DNA from 2 places in the Dyella sp. 2HG41-7 genome. Region 1 is predicted to be linked to the other one. Evidence: riboswitches for the same ligand, from Rfam matches in the RefSeq annotation. Region 1 holds a riboswitch; the other holds the start of a gene.
What was found. A riboswitch is a leader RNA that binds a small molecule or an ion and turns the genes downstream of it on or off. The one in region 1 is predicted to bind thiamine pyrophosphate.
Positions count from the first base shown of each region.

Region 2: another riboswitch for thiamine pyrophosphate. It lies ahead of thiM (hydroxyethylthiazole kinase); the one in region 1 lies ahead of thiC (phosphomethylpyrimidine synthase ThiC).

Region 1 covers NZ_JAJEJV010000003.1:32,375-37,541, forward strand. The annotation lists gene L0U79_RS00160 (helix-turn-helix domain-containing protein) at 1-198, shown strand, start outside; gene thiC (phosphomethylpyrimidine synthase ThiC) at 245-2,122, opposite strand; TPP riboswitch at 2,215-2,308, opposite strand; gene L0U79_RS00170 (TetR/AcrR family transcriptional regulator) at 2,367-3,020, opposite strand; gene L0U79_RS00175 (hypothetical protein) at 3,106-3,435, shown strand; gene L0U79_RS00180 (protein-L-isoaspartate O-methyltransferase) at 3,598-4,257, shown strand; gene L0U79_RS00185 (TolC family outer membrane protein) at 4,288-5,167, shown strand, end outside.
Region 2 covers NZ_JAJEJV010000004.1:2,420,416-2,425,582, forward strand. The annotation lists gene thiE (thiamine phosphate synthase) at 1-543, opposite strand, end outside; gene thiM (hydroxyethylthiazole kinase) at 540-1,349, opposite strand; TPP riboswitch at 1,404-1,522, opposite strand; gene L0U79_RS12255 (DNA-3-methyladenine glycosylase) at 1,596-2,195, shown strand; gene L0U79_RS12260 (GNAT family N-acetyltransferase) at 2,202-3,125, opposite strand; gene L0U79_RS12265 (hypothetical protein) at 3,295-3,600, opposite strand; gene L0U79_RS12270 (flavin reductase family protein) at 4,101-4,997, opposite strand; gene L0U79_RS12275 (methyltransferase domain-containing protein) at 5,026-5,167, opposite strand, start outside.

The sequences.
Region 1 (5,167 bases):
GGCATCGGCCCCAAATGGGTGATCAATCGTTATCGATTGCATGAGGCCGTGGCGCAATTGCAATCAGGCGCGTCAGTCGCCTGGACGGAATTGGCGCTCGCGCTGGGCTATTTCGATCAGGCGCATTTCATTAGGGATTTCCGCAAATTGGTAGGACGCACGCCTGCGGAATACGCGCGAGCCGAAGGTAAAACTTGAGGCGTGAGCAGCCGGCGCACGCCGGCCGCTCAAGCTCGCGACGCCATCACGCCTTGCGATAAACCTCCGCGCCTTGCGCGCGGAATTCGGCGGCCTTCTCGGCCATACCTTCCTCCAACGCGGCGCCTTCACCGACGCCATGCTCGGCAGCGTAATCACGCACGTCCTGCGTGATCTTCATCGAGCAGAACTTCGGCCCGCACATCGAACAGAAGTGCGCCGATTTGTGCGCATCCTTCGGCAGCGTTTCGTCGTGGAATTCGCGCGCCTTTTCCGGATCGAGGCCGAGGTTGAACTGATCGTCCCAACGGAATTCGAAGCGCGCCTTGCTCAAGGCGTTATCGCGCACCTGCGCACCCGGATGCCCCTTCGCAAGATCCGCGGCGTGCGCAGCGATCTTGTACGCGATGATGCCGTCGCGCACGTCCTGCTTGTTCGGCAGACCGAGATGTTCTTTCGGCGTAACGTAGCAAAGCATCGCCGTACCGAACCAACCGATCATCGCGGCGCCGATGGCGCTGGTGATGTGGTCGTAGCCCGGCGCGATATCGGTGGTGAGCGGCCCCAGCGTGTAGAACGGCGCCTCGTGGCACTTCTCCAGCTGACGCTCCATGTTTTCCTTGATCAACTGCATGGGCACGTGGCCGGGCCCCTCGATCATCACCTGCACATCGTGCTTCCACGCGATCTGCGTGAGCTCGCCCAACGTATCCAGTTCGCCGAATTGCGCAGCGTCGTTCGCATCCGCCACGCAGCCCGGACGCAAGCCATCGCCAAGACTGAAGGACACGTCGTACGCCTTCATGATCTCGCAGATATCTTCGAAGTGCGTGTAGAGGAAATTTTCTTTGTGATGCGCGAGACACCATTTGGCCATGATGGAACCGCCGCGCGACACGATGCCCGTCACGCGCTTGGCGGTAAGCGGCACGAAGCGCAGCAGCACGCCGGCGTGGATGGTGAAGTAATCCACGCCTTGTTCGGCTTGTTCGATCAATGTGTCGCGGAACAATTCCCAGGTGAGGTCTTCGGCGACGCCACCGACTTTTTCCAGCGCCTGATAGATCGGCACGGTGCCGATCGGCACCGGCGAATTGCGGATGATCCACTCGCGCGTTTCGTGGATGTTTTTGCCGGTGGAAAGATCCATCACCGTGTCGCCGCCCCAGCGAATCGACCACACCAGTTTTTCCACTTCTTCGGCGATGCCCGAGGACACCGCGCTGTTGCCGATGTTGGCGTTGATCTTGGTGAGAAAGTTGCGGCCGATGATCATCGGCTCGCTTTCCGGGTGATTGATGTTGGCGGGAATGATGGCGCGGCCGCGCGCTACTTCGTCGCGCACGAATTCCGGCGTAATCAGCTTGGGCAGCGATGCGCCGAACGATTCGCCCGCATGCTGATGGCGCAGCGCGCTTTGCTTCAGCGCTTCGATACGCTGATTTTCGCGGATGGCGATGTACTCCATCTCCGGCGTCACGATGCCGCGGCGCGCGTAATGCATCTGCGTGACGTTGGCGCCGGCTTTCGCGCGCAGCGGTTTGCGCAGATGCGTAAAGCGTACGGCGTCGAGCTTCGCATCGGCGGCGCGTTCGCGGCCGAATCGGGAGCTGAGGTCGGGCAGTTCTTCCACGTCGCCGCGCTCGGCGATCCAGGTGGCGCGCAACGCAGGAAGACCCGCAGCGAGATCGGCGCTGTAGTCCGGATCGGTGTACGGGCCGGAGGTGTCGTATACGGTGATCGGCGGATTGCTTTCGCCGCCAAACAAAGTGGGCGTCTGCGCCTGGCAGATCTCGCGCATCGGCACGTTCAGATCAGGGCGGCTGCCCTGCACATGGATCTTGCGCGAACCCGGAATGGGCTTGGTCACGGCTTCGGAGAGCTCTTGCGCGGCGCGCACGAGATCGGAGGGCAAGGCATTCATCGGCATTCGTCCTTCGGCTATCCGCGCAAATGGCGCGGAGTTCGTGCGCAATCCGCACAGTAACGAAGCGACGGCGCCAACGCACGAGACAGGTTCCGTGCGGCGAAGCTCCCTACACCGGTGCTAACCGGATCAGGTTCGAAGGGACTCTCTCAGCCGACTGCGCCGGCACCCCCGCTTCCAAACAACCTTTTCAGGCCCAGCTATTTGAACACGAAGCGGGGCGATAAACGAGTGAACGGGCTTAGCGCTTTATGGCGTAGGCGCGCAGGAACATGGTTACGCCGGCGCGGGCGTTTTCTTCCACTTCCTTGGCGTAGGTCTGCGCGCAGTCGGCGCAGCCGAACATGTGGCGCATCATCATGTCGCCCTTGATCAGCGAGATGAACTGGATGGCCGCGCGCGTCACATCGGTGATGTCGAGCTTGCCGGCATCGGCGGCCTGTTGCATCAGGCGCTCCAGCAGGGCGCGCGAGCGCATCGGGCCTTCTTCCCACATCAGCTTGCCGTAGCGGGGATTGCCCTGGCGGCAGTCGCTGAGAATGGCGCGGAACGTACCGACGGTTTCCGGGTTGCAGTCCAGATGCGCGTGAATCTGCGCGATGCGATGGAGTGTGTCGCCGATATCGGCGCTCGGGTCGTACTGGTAGGTCTCTTCGGGCAGCAGGTCTTGCACGCGTGCGCGGATCACTTCGCGGAACAAGTTGTCCTTATCGCCAAAGTGACTATAGACGGTCAGCTTGGATACGCCGGCTTCGGCGGCAATGGCGTCCATGCTGGTACCGGCGAAGGCATTGCGTATGAACAGAGCCTTCGCGGCATCGAGGATGGCCGCGCGCTTTTCCATGTCCTTGGGGCGGCCTGGCCCGTGCGGCTTGGTCAGCGGGATCGAGTTCATGGGTGCACCTTCACAAATCAAAAAACCCAATTTATTATACGGGTCGGTTTAATTATTTCCTGAATGATACCGAATATTTCGGCCGATGTGCGTAACGACCCCCGAATTGGCGCTTAGCGCCCACTATCGCAAGGCCCAGCGCCTACTTTCGGCGTGGTTGGACGCCGACTGGACAGCGCGCAGACAGGTATTCGCGATCCGCACCGCCCTGGCGGCGCTGGATGCGACGGATCGGCACCGCCTGACCCGCTGGCTGGCGTGGTGGTGCCTGGCGGTCGCTGGACGGGGCGAGTGGTTGCTCGGGCGTATCGAACGGCTGGATCCCGTGCTCGGGGCGAGTACCGAATTGGCGCTGTCGATGCTGCCGATAAAGGTCGATCCGAGCATCGTTTTTCGCGCTCGAAAAAGCGCGTAAGTGTCCGCGGACACAGGCGATTACATGACTTACGTCAGATCATTGCGATGACTTCCGGCACTTCGTCAAAACGGCACCTCACCGCACCCTAACCATTGTCGAAACGGGGTCTAAACGCTTATCCTTTTTGACCTTTTTTCGCTCTCTATAGGCTTGCTTTCCATGGCGATGAACTTCGATCAGGCGCGTCAAAACATGGTTGAGAACCAAGTGCGCCCTTGGGAGGTGTTGGACGGTCGCGTGCTCGAAGTGTTGCGCCATGTGCGCCGCGAGGATTTCGTCGCCCCCGCCCATCGTCAATTGGCGTTCGCCGACCTGTGTCTGCCGCTGGGTCACAACGAAGTGATGATGAAGCCGGTGATGGAAGGTCGCGTGCTGCAGGCGCTCGAACTGAAACCTGAAGACAGCGTGCTGGAAATCGGCACCGGTTCGGGCTTCCTCACCGCTTGCCTGGCCAACCTCGCCGCGCACGTCACCAGCGTGGATATCCATGCCGATTTCACGGCGGCCGCCGGTCAGCGTTTGCAGGCCGCAGGCGTCAGCAACGCGCAGCTGCTGACGGGCGAAGCCGTGAACGAATGGCAGCCGCAAGGCACGTTCGACGCAGTAGTTGTCACCGGCGCCGTTTACCGTATTCCCGACCGTTTCCTTGGCTGGCTCAAACCGGGCGGCCGCCTGCTCGCCATTCGCGGCGAGTCGCCGGCGCAGCAAGTGATGTTGATCACGCACGAGGGCAACGGCCGTTATCGCGAAGAGAATCTGTTCGAGACGGATCTTCCCTATCTCGCGCACGCGGAACCGCCGCGCCGTTTTGTTTTTTGACCCCGATCCCCGAACCTTACGAGGCGAATCATGCGCTTGAAGCTTCTGACCCTTGCCCTGACCCTGGCGGCAGTTTCCCTGCCCAGCCATGGCGAGGATTTGCTGGATGCATACCGTCAGGCGCGTGCAAACGACCCTGTACTGGCGCAGGCCGATGCCACGCGCATGGCGGTGCACGAAGGCGTCCCGCAGGCACGTGCGCTGTTGTTGCCGCAGATCAGCGCTGGCATGGATTTGAACCAGACCAGCCTCTCTGGCAGCAGCGGCCTGGGCCAATCCAGTGGCGCGACGGCGAGCGGCCATGAGCGCACGCGTTCGGTTTCGGCCACGTTGAGCCAGACCATCCTCAACCTGTCCGACATTGCCAGTCTGCAGGCCGCGCACTCCACTTCGGATGCGCAGGAAAAAACCTATGAAGCGGCCGCGCAGAATTTGTTTGTGCGCGTGGCGGGCGCCTACTTCACGGTGTTGAACGACGAAGAACAAGTCGCCTACGCGAAGGCCAACGAAGAAGCTTTTCGCGTCACTTACGATCAGGCCGAGCAGCAATTCAAAGTAGGCATCTCCGCCGTCACCAACGTGTATCAGGCGAAGTCGTTTTACGAAGCCGCCAAGGCGACCACGGTCACGTACGAGAACACGTTGGCGAACGACCGCCAGGCATTGAGCGTCATTACCGGCCAGCCGGTCGGCGACCTGAAGAAGCTTCGCGACGATCTGCCGATGAATGCGCCGTCGCCGTCCGATCCACAGCAGTGGGTCGACAGCTCGCTGAAAAACAATCCGACGCTTGCCTCTGCACAGCTGTCCGTGGATGCCGCCGAGCACTCGGTCAACGCAGCGCGCGCCAACCACCTGCCGACGATCACCGGCACCATCACGCGCGCCAAGACCACCGCGTGGCTGGAAA
Region 2 (5,167 bases), on a different contig from region 1:
CGCGCCGGCGGCAAATACTTGGCGAATATGCGCTTTTTTTAACCCCCCAATAGCAACAGCTGGAACGGGACATAGCGTAACGATACGGGCCAAGCCATCGAATCCGATGGGCTTTTCATGGTCGGGCTTGGTGGGCGTGGCGAACACGGGCCCAACGCCGATGTAGTCGACCACGGCGGGGTCAACTGCCTGCGCCGCAAACTCTGAATTCACCGACAGACCGAGAATCATATCCGGGCCGATACGCGTACGCGCCAAAGCGGGGGCGACGTCGCGCTGACCGATATGCAGCGCATCGACGCCGGCTTCAACCGCGGCGTCGATATCGTCATTCATCACGATGAGCGCCGACGTGCCGCGCAGGGCGTCCTTGACCTCACGCGCTAGCGCAATCCGCTCCGCGGTCGAGGCCTGTTTGTTGCGCACTTGCACGACGGTAGCGCCGCCGGCGACGGCGGCACACGCGGTTTCCACCATGGAGTGTTCGCGGCAAAGATCGGGATCGAGCACGAGATAAAGCGAGAGATCGAACGGTTTTTTCATACGAACGCGACTTTAGCCTGTGCGCGCAGCATCGTTCCATTGAGCGCAGCAAGCGCATCGATAAATCGCCATGCGAACGAACCGGGGCCCTCTGCATGCTGTGCGGCCTGCGTTCCGGCCACGGCAAATGCGGCTAGCGCGCTGACCGTCGCGGTGAGCGGATCCTCCGGCGCCACGGCCGTCACTGCGCCGACGAGGCAGGTGAGGGCGCAACCCATGGCGGTGATCTTGGGCATAAGTTCCGAGCCGCCTTCGATACGCGCGGCGCGCTGTCCATCGGTGACGAAATCCGCTGCCCCCGTTACAGCGACAACTGCACCCGTTCGTCCGGCCAGCATGGCGGCCGACGCTTCCGCGCTCTCCACCGTGTCGCTACTGTCCACGCCGCGACCGGCACTGGCGGCGCCGACCAGGGCCATGATTTCCGAGGCGTTGCCGCGAATAACGGTCGGCCGCAGCGTCAACAATTCTTCGGTCGTCTCGCGACGAAACGATGTCGCGAAATGCGCCACTGGATCGAGCACCCACGGCTTGCCGCTCTCGTTCGCAGCATTCGCCGCTTTGCGCATGCCATCCAGCCAGTACGGCGAAAGCGTGCCGATATTGATCGTGAGCGCGCCGGCGATCTTTGCGAATTCGCCGGCCTCCTCCGGTGCGTGCACCATCGCGGGCGACGCACCTGCGGCGAGCAAGACATTCGCGGCGAAGTTCATTGCAACGTAGTTGGTAATGCACTGCACGAGCGGCGAGGTTTGACGCATTCGATCAAAAAGTTCGCCATAGGAATGGCGTGTGGCTGCAGTCATGATAGGGCTCCGTAAGAAACCCAGGACAGCCGACATCGAACGATGAACGCACGGTTGCCCGTGTTTGCACCATCCCTACGCCAGCACGAACTGGATCAGGTTCAACGGGTCACTGCGCTGCGTACTCGCCAACAGAATCTCAGCCCCTTGGCAGGGCACCCCTGGTGAATAAACAGGGTCGCCGACCGTGTACGTATTGTCAAATCCGTTGGGCCAGCGGAAGCGGCATGCCTTACCATTCTTGGTATGGCAGCCACCAAGACGCAAAAATCCCGCCCGATTACCCGTGCGTTCTGCAACCGCGACCCGCTCGTCGTTGCGCCGGAACTGCTCAATAAGGTGCTGATATGCCGGGACGGGCGAGCTGGGCGGATTGTGGAAGTGGAGGCCTATCGCGGCGCCGACGATCCGGCGGCGCATTCGTTTCGAGGCAAAACGCCGCGCACGGAGGTGATGTTCGGGCCGCCGGGACATATGTATGTCTACTTTACCTATGGCATGCACTGGTGCGGAAACGTGGTGTGCGGCCCGAAAGGCGAGGGCAACGCCGTGCTTATTCGCGCTTTGCAGCCCATCGCCGGCCTGGATTTGATGTACGCAGCGCGTCCGTTGGCGAAAAACGATCGGCAACTGTGCAACGGGCCCGCGTGCCTCACGCAAGCGATGAGCATGACCAAGTTGCAAAACGGCATCGATCTGATCGCGGGCGACGACTACGCGGTGGTGGATGATGGAACGCCGCCGCCATCGCAGCTTGTACAAACGACGCGCATCGGACTCACCAAGGCGGCGGACTATCCGTGGCGTTGGTATGTGCCGGATAGTCCTTACGTTTCGAAGAAATAGGAGCCTCTAAGGAAGCCAGTATCCGCTCAATCCGCGCGGAACAGGGTTGCACCACTGATTTTTGTATTCGGCATTAGACTTGCCGTAGCTATAGATCAACAATTTGCCGCTTTGCCGGCTTTCTTCCCAAGCATTGCGTCCATTGATATAGGAAAGCAAAGCCCCTGGGCTAAGCCGCTTGAGCGTCTTGTCCACGCCGCCGTTTATATAGTCGATGCAGATGGTGCTGCGCGTGTCGGCGCGAAAATTGATTTGAATGGCGACGGGGGCCTCGTCGAGCCAAAGCACTTTTCCAAAGAGAAACTTTTTTAGCGCGGAAAACGTTTCGGCGAGCGAGTCGGATCCGAGCGGCTTTCGTTGCCAGCGTTGCGCAAATAGCTCCGTGTAGATGCCGGCAATGTCGTCGTCGCTGAACTCCTGAACGTCGCGAACGATTCCGCCTTGGCGCTCAAACCTTCGCACCTTCATTTCATACTCTTTCTTACCGGTAGGCAGCTCTTCTGGAATTCGCTTGAGAATAGCCATGCTCTTGGTGGCGCCCCCGACGAAAAGCGACCCGGCGATTTGCGAGCGCTGCTGGTTCAGCAAATACTTCGCCTTGTAGAGAACGGTGCAGCGATGCTGCGGGTCGATCGGCAAATAGATCGCCGGATACCCGAAATCGACCTTGTCGATAAGATGTTGGGCGCTCAGCGCAGAGTGATCGCCCGCAATAAATGCACCCCAAGTGGGAACGGCGCCTACGCATTGACCATTTTCGAAGTAGCCGCGATAGCGAACTTTTATGCCATGCGCATTTTCGAAATATTTCAAGACATCCGGATGGACAATAAAGCTACCGCCCCACGTGTCATAGCAATGGGCGTAATCCGCTTCGCTTAATGCGCTGGTGTTGGCCGAGCGAAGGTCGTATGCGAGATTGGAAAACAAGTGAGATTCACCGGCCTTTGAATGGATCGGATGACGCGTTACACGATCTTATACGCCACTGCCGTTCTGGATGAGTCTCTCACGGAAGTCGTTACAGTGGTGTGGTTTGGTTGGCGAGTTCCGATCCGACGGGGGTGGCGGCATTCTGTATGGTCGTTCGACCACGAAGCTATTTGTCCATCGTTTCATAGGCGGCAACCCAGCCATCGCCAATTTCCACAAAGCGCACATGGGCCGCTTCGGTCGATCCGGCGCTCATTTCCATAAGTATTTCGACGGCCCTCAAGGCCTGGGTTAGGGCGCGAGCGTCGACGTAAGGCGAAAGCCGCAATGCATCGCGCACAAGTTGCACAACGCCGTGCGCGTTTTCGATCAGCGTGTATGCGTCGTCGAGCAGGCGAAGCGGATTAACGACGGGAGCGGCGAAGTAGCTGGCGCTGAGGGTTAGCCAGGCGCCATCGGCTTTTTCTTTCATGGGGAATCCTTTGCGCAGGGGAGCGGTGGCGCAGGGCATATGCCGCGCACGCTTGGGATCGCGCCGCGCATTGCACGCGACGCGAAGGGTTACAGGTAAGACCTGTCCGACTTGTAGGAATCAGCTGCTTCCATTTCGTCGGAAACCCACTATGGCCCGACGCCGCGCCGAAGGCGTGGCGGTGAAGTAATTGACGCAAAGCACCGCTGCGGGAGCACGGGATCGTGCGGGTGCCGTATGATCGAGCGTAACCATCGTTAACTCCGTAACCAAGTTGGTGGTGGCCAGCGGATCGTCTGAGCGCCTAACTCCGGCGATCCGCGTTACTTCACATCATGTCGGACGTGTCGTGTTCATCGAGGCGGATGCGCACGCCCGACAGTTGAACTTTTGCACAAGGTGCGGGCCCGATCTGTCGGGCGCAATGGATTTCGCGTGTCAGTGAATCCTACGCGACGTATCCGAAAATGCTTTTGCAATGCGTATGAAAATCGCAGCGCCTAGATTTCCATAAACGGCATATCTACACGACGACGATACGCTTGGTAGAAACCGGGCGTGTGATGCAGTTGCGTGCCTTGCGTGAGAGATTCCTCGGAAGCGATGCGTCCAAGAAAGAACATATGCGATCCGATTTCCTGGCTGTGAACGATATCCAGCTCTTGAACCCGCAATGCCGAAGCAACCGTTGGGATGCCGAATTCGCGCGATGGGCAAACCGGAAACGGAAGCGACTTCCAGTCATTCAAGGGAAGCTTGTGATGCTCGGCCAACTTGTAAACCGTATCCTTCATGTCGGAAGGAATATTGGATAAAGCGACCCTGCGTGCTTCGCGCATTACGGGTTGGGAAATATTGGTGCTTCGCAACGCCAGCGAGAAAAAGCCGCTGCGTTCCAGCGGGCCAATCAAATCCATGGGGAAGATATTTCGATGCCCCGGCACGTCCACCGAAACGAGTATGACCGGGCGCGGACACAGATAGGCGATCATGAGTTGCTGCACCGCAGCCGATTCCATGGCGAGGTGATGCGGTGCGCGGTGTTTCTGCATCTGTCGGTTTTGAAGCCACGCGTTCCACGGACGTCGTGGCCAACCCAGACAATGATGTTCCCCGGCGGCGACGTGGTAGAGGGTGAGCGAGCGCGTGTCGATGGCGATCGATCCGGCATACGCAAGGTGCAGCGCGCCAAGAAGTTTTCCCGTGGCGCGATCGCGATATTCGAGCAAAGGGCGTTTGCCGGCATCGAGGCTCGTTGCGATGACCAATGGCATCAACGACGCTACGGTGTGGTCCTTCGTGACATCGGCCGAATCACCATGCCAGTGCAGCGTCGCCGTCACCGCGTTCGACGGCGGCGCGATAGCTACCGTCGACCATTGCGGCAAAGGGCGCACAAACGGTCTTATCCATGCCTTGAGCATCTCAGGTTCGCCGAAATAGCAAAAAGATGTAGAGATTCGTCGCGAGCCCCATGCCGCGCGGCGTGACGCGTTCAAGGCGAAAATAGGGCGCTGCGGCATGCGCTACGACACGCGGCGTAAATCGATGAATACGGCTTTCGCTT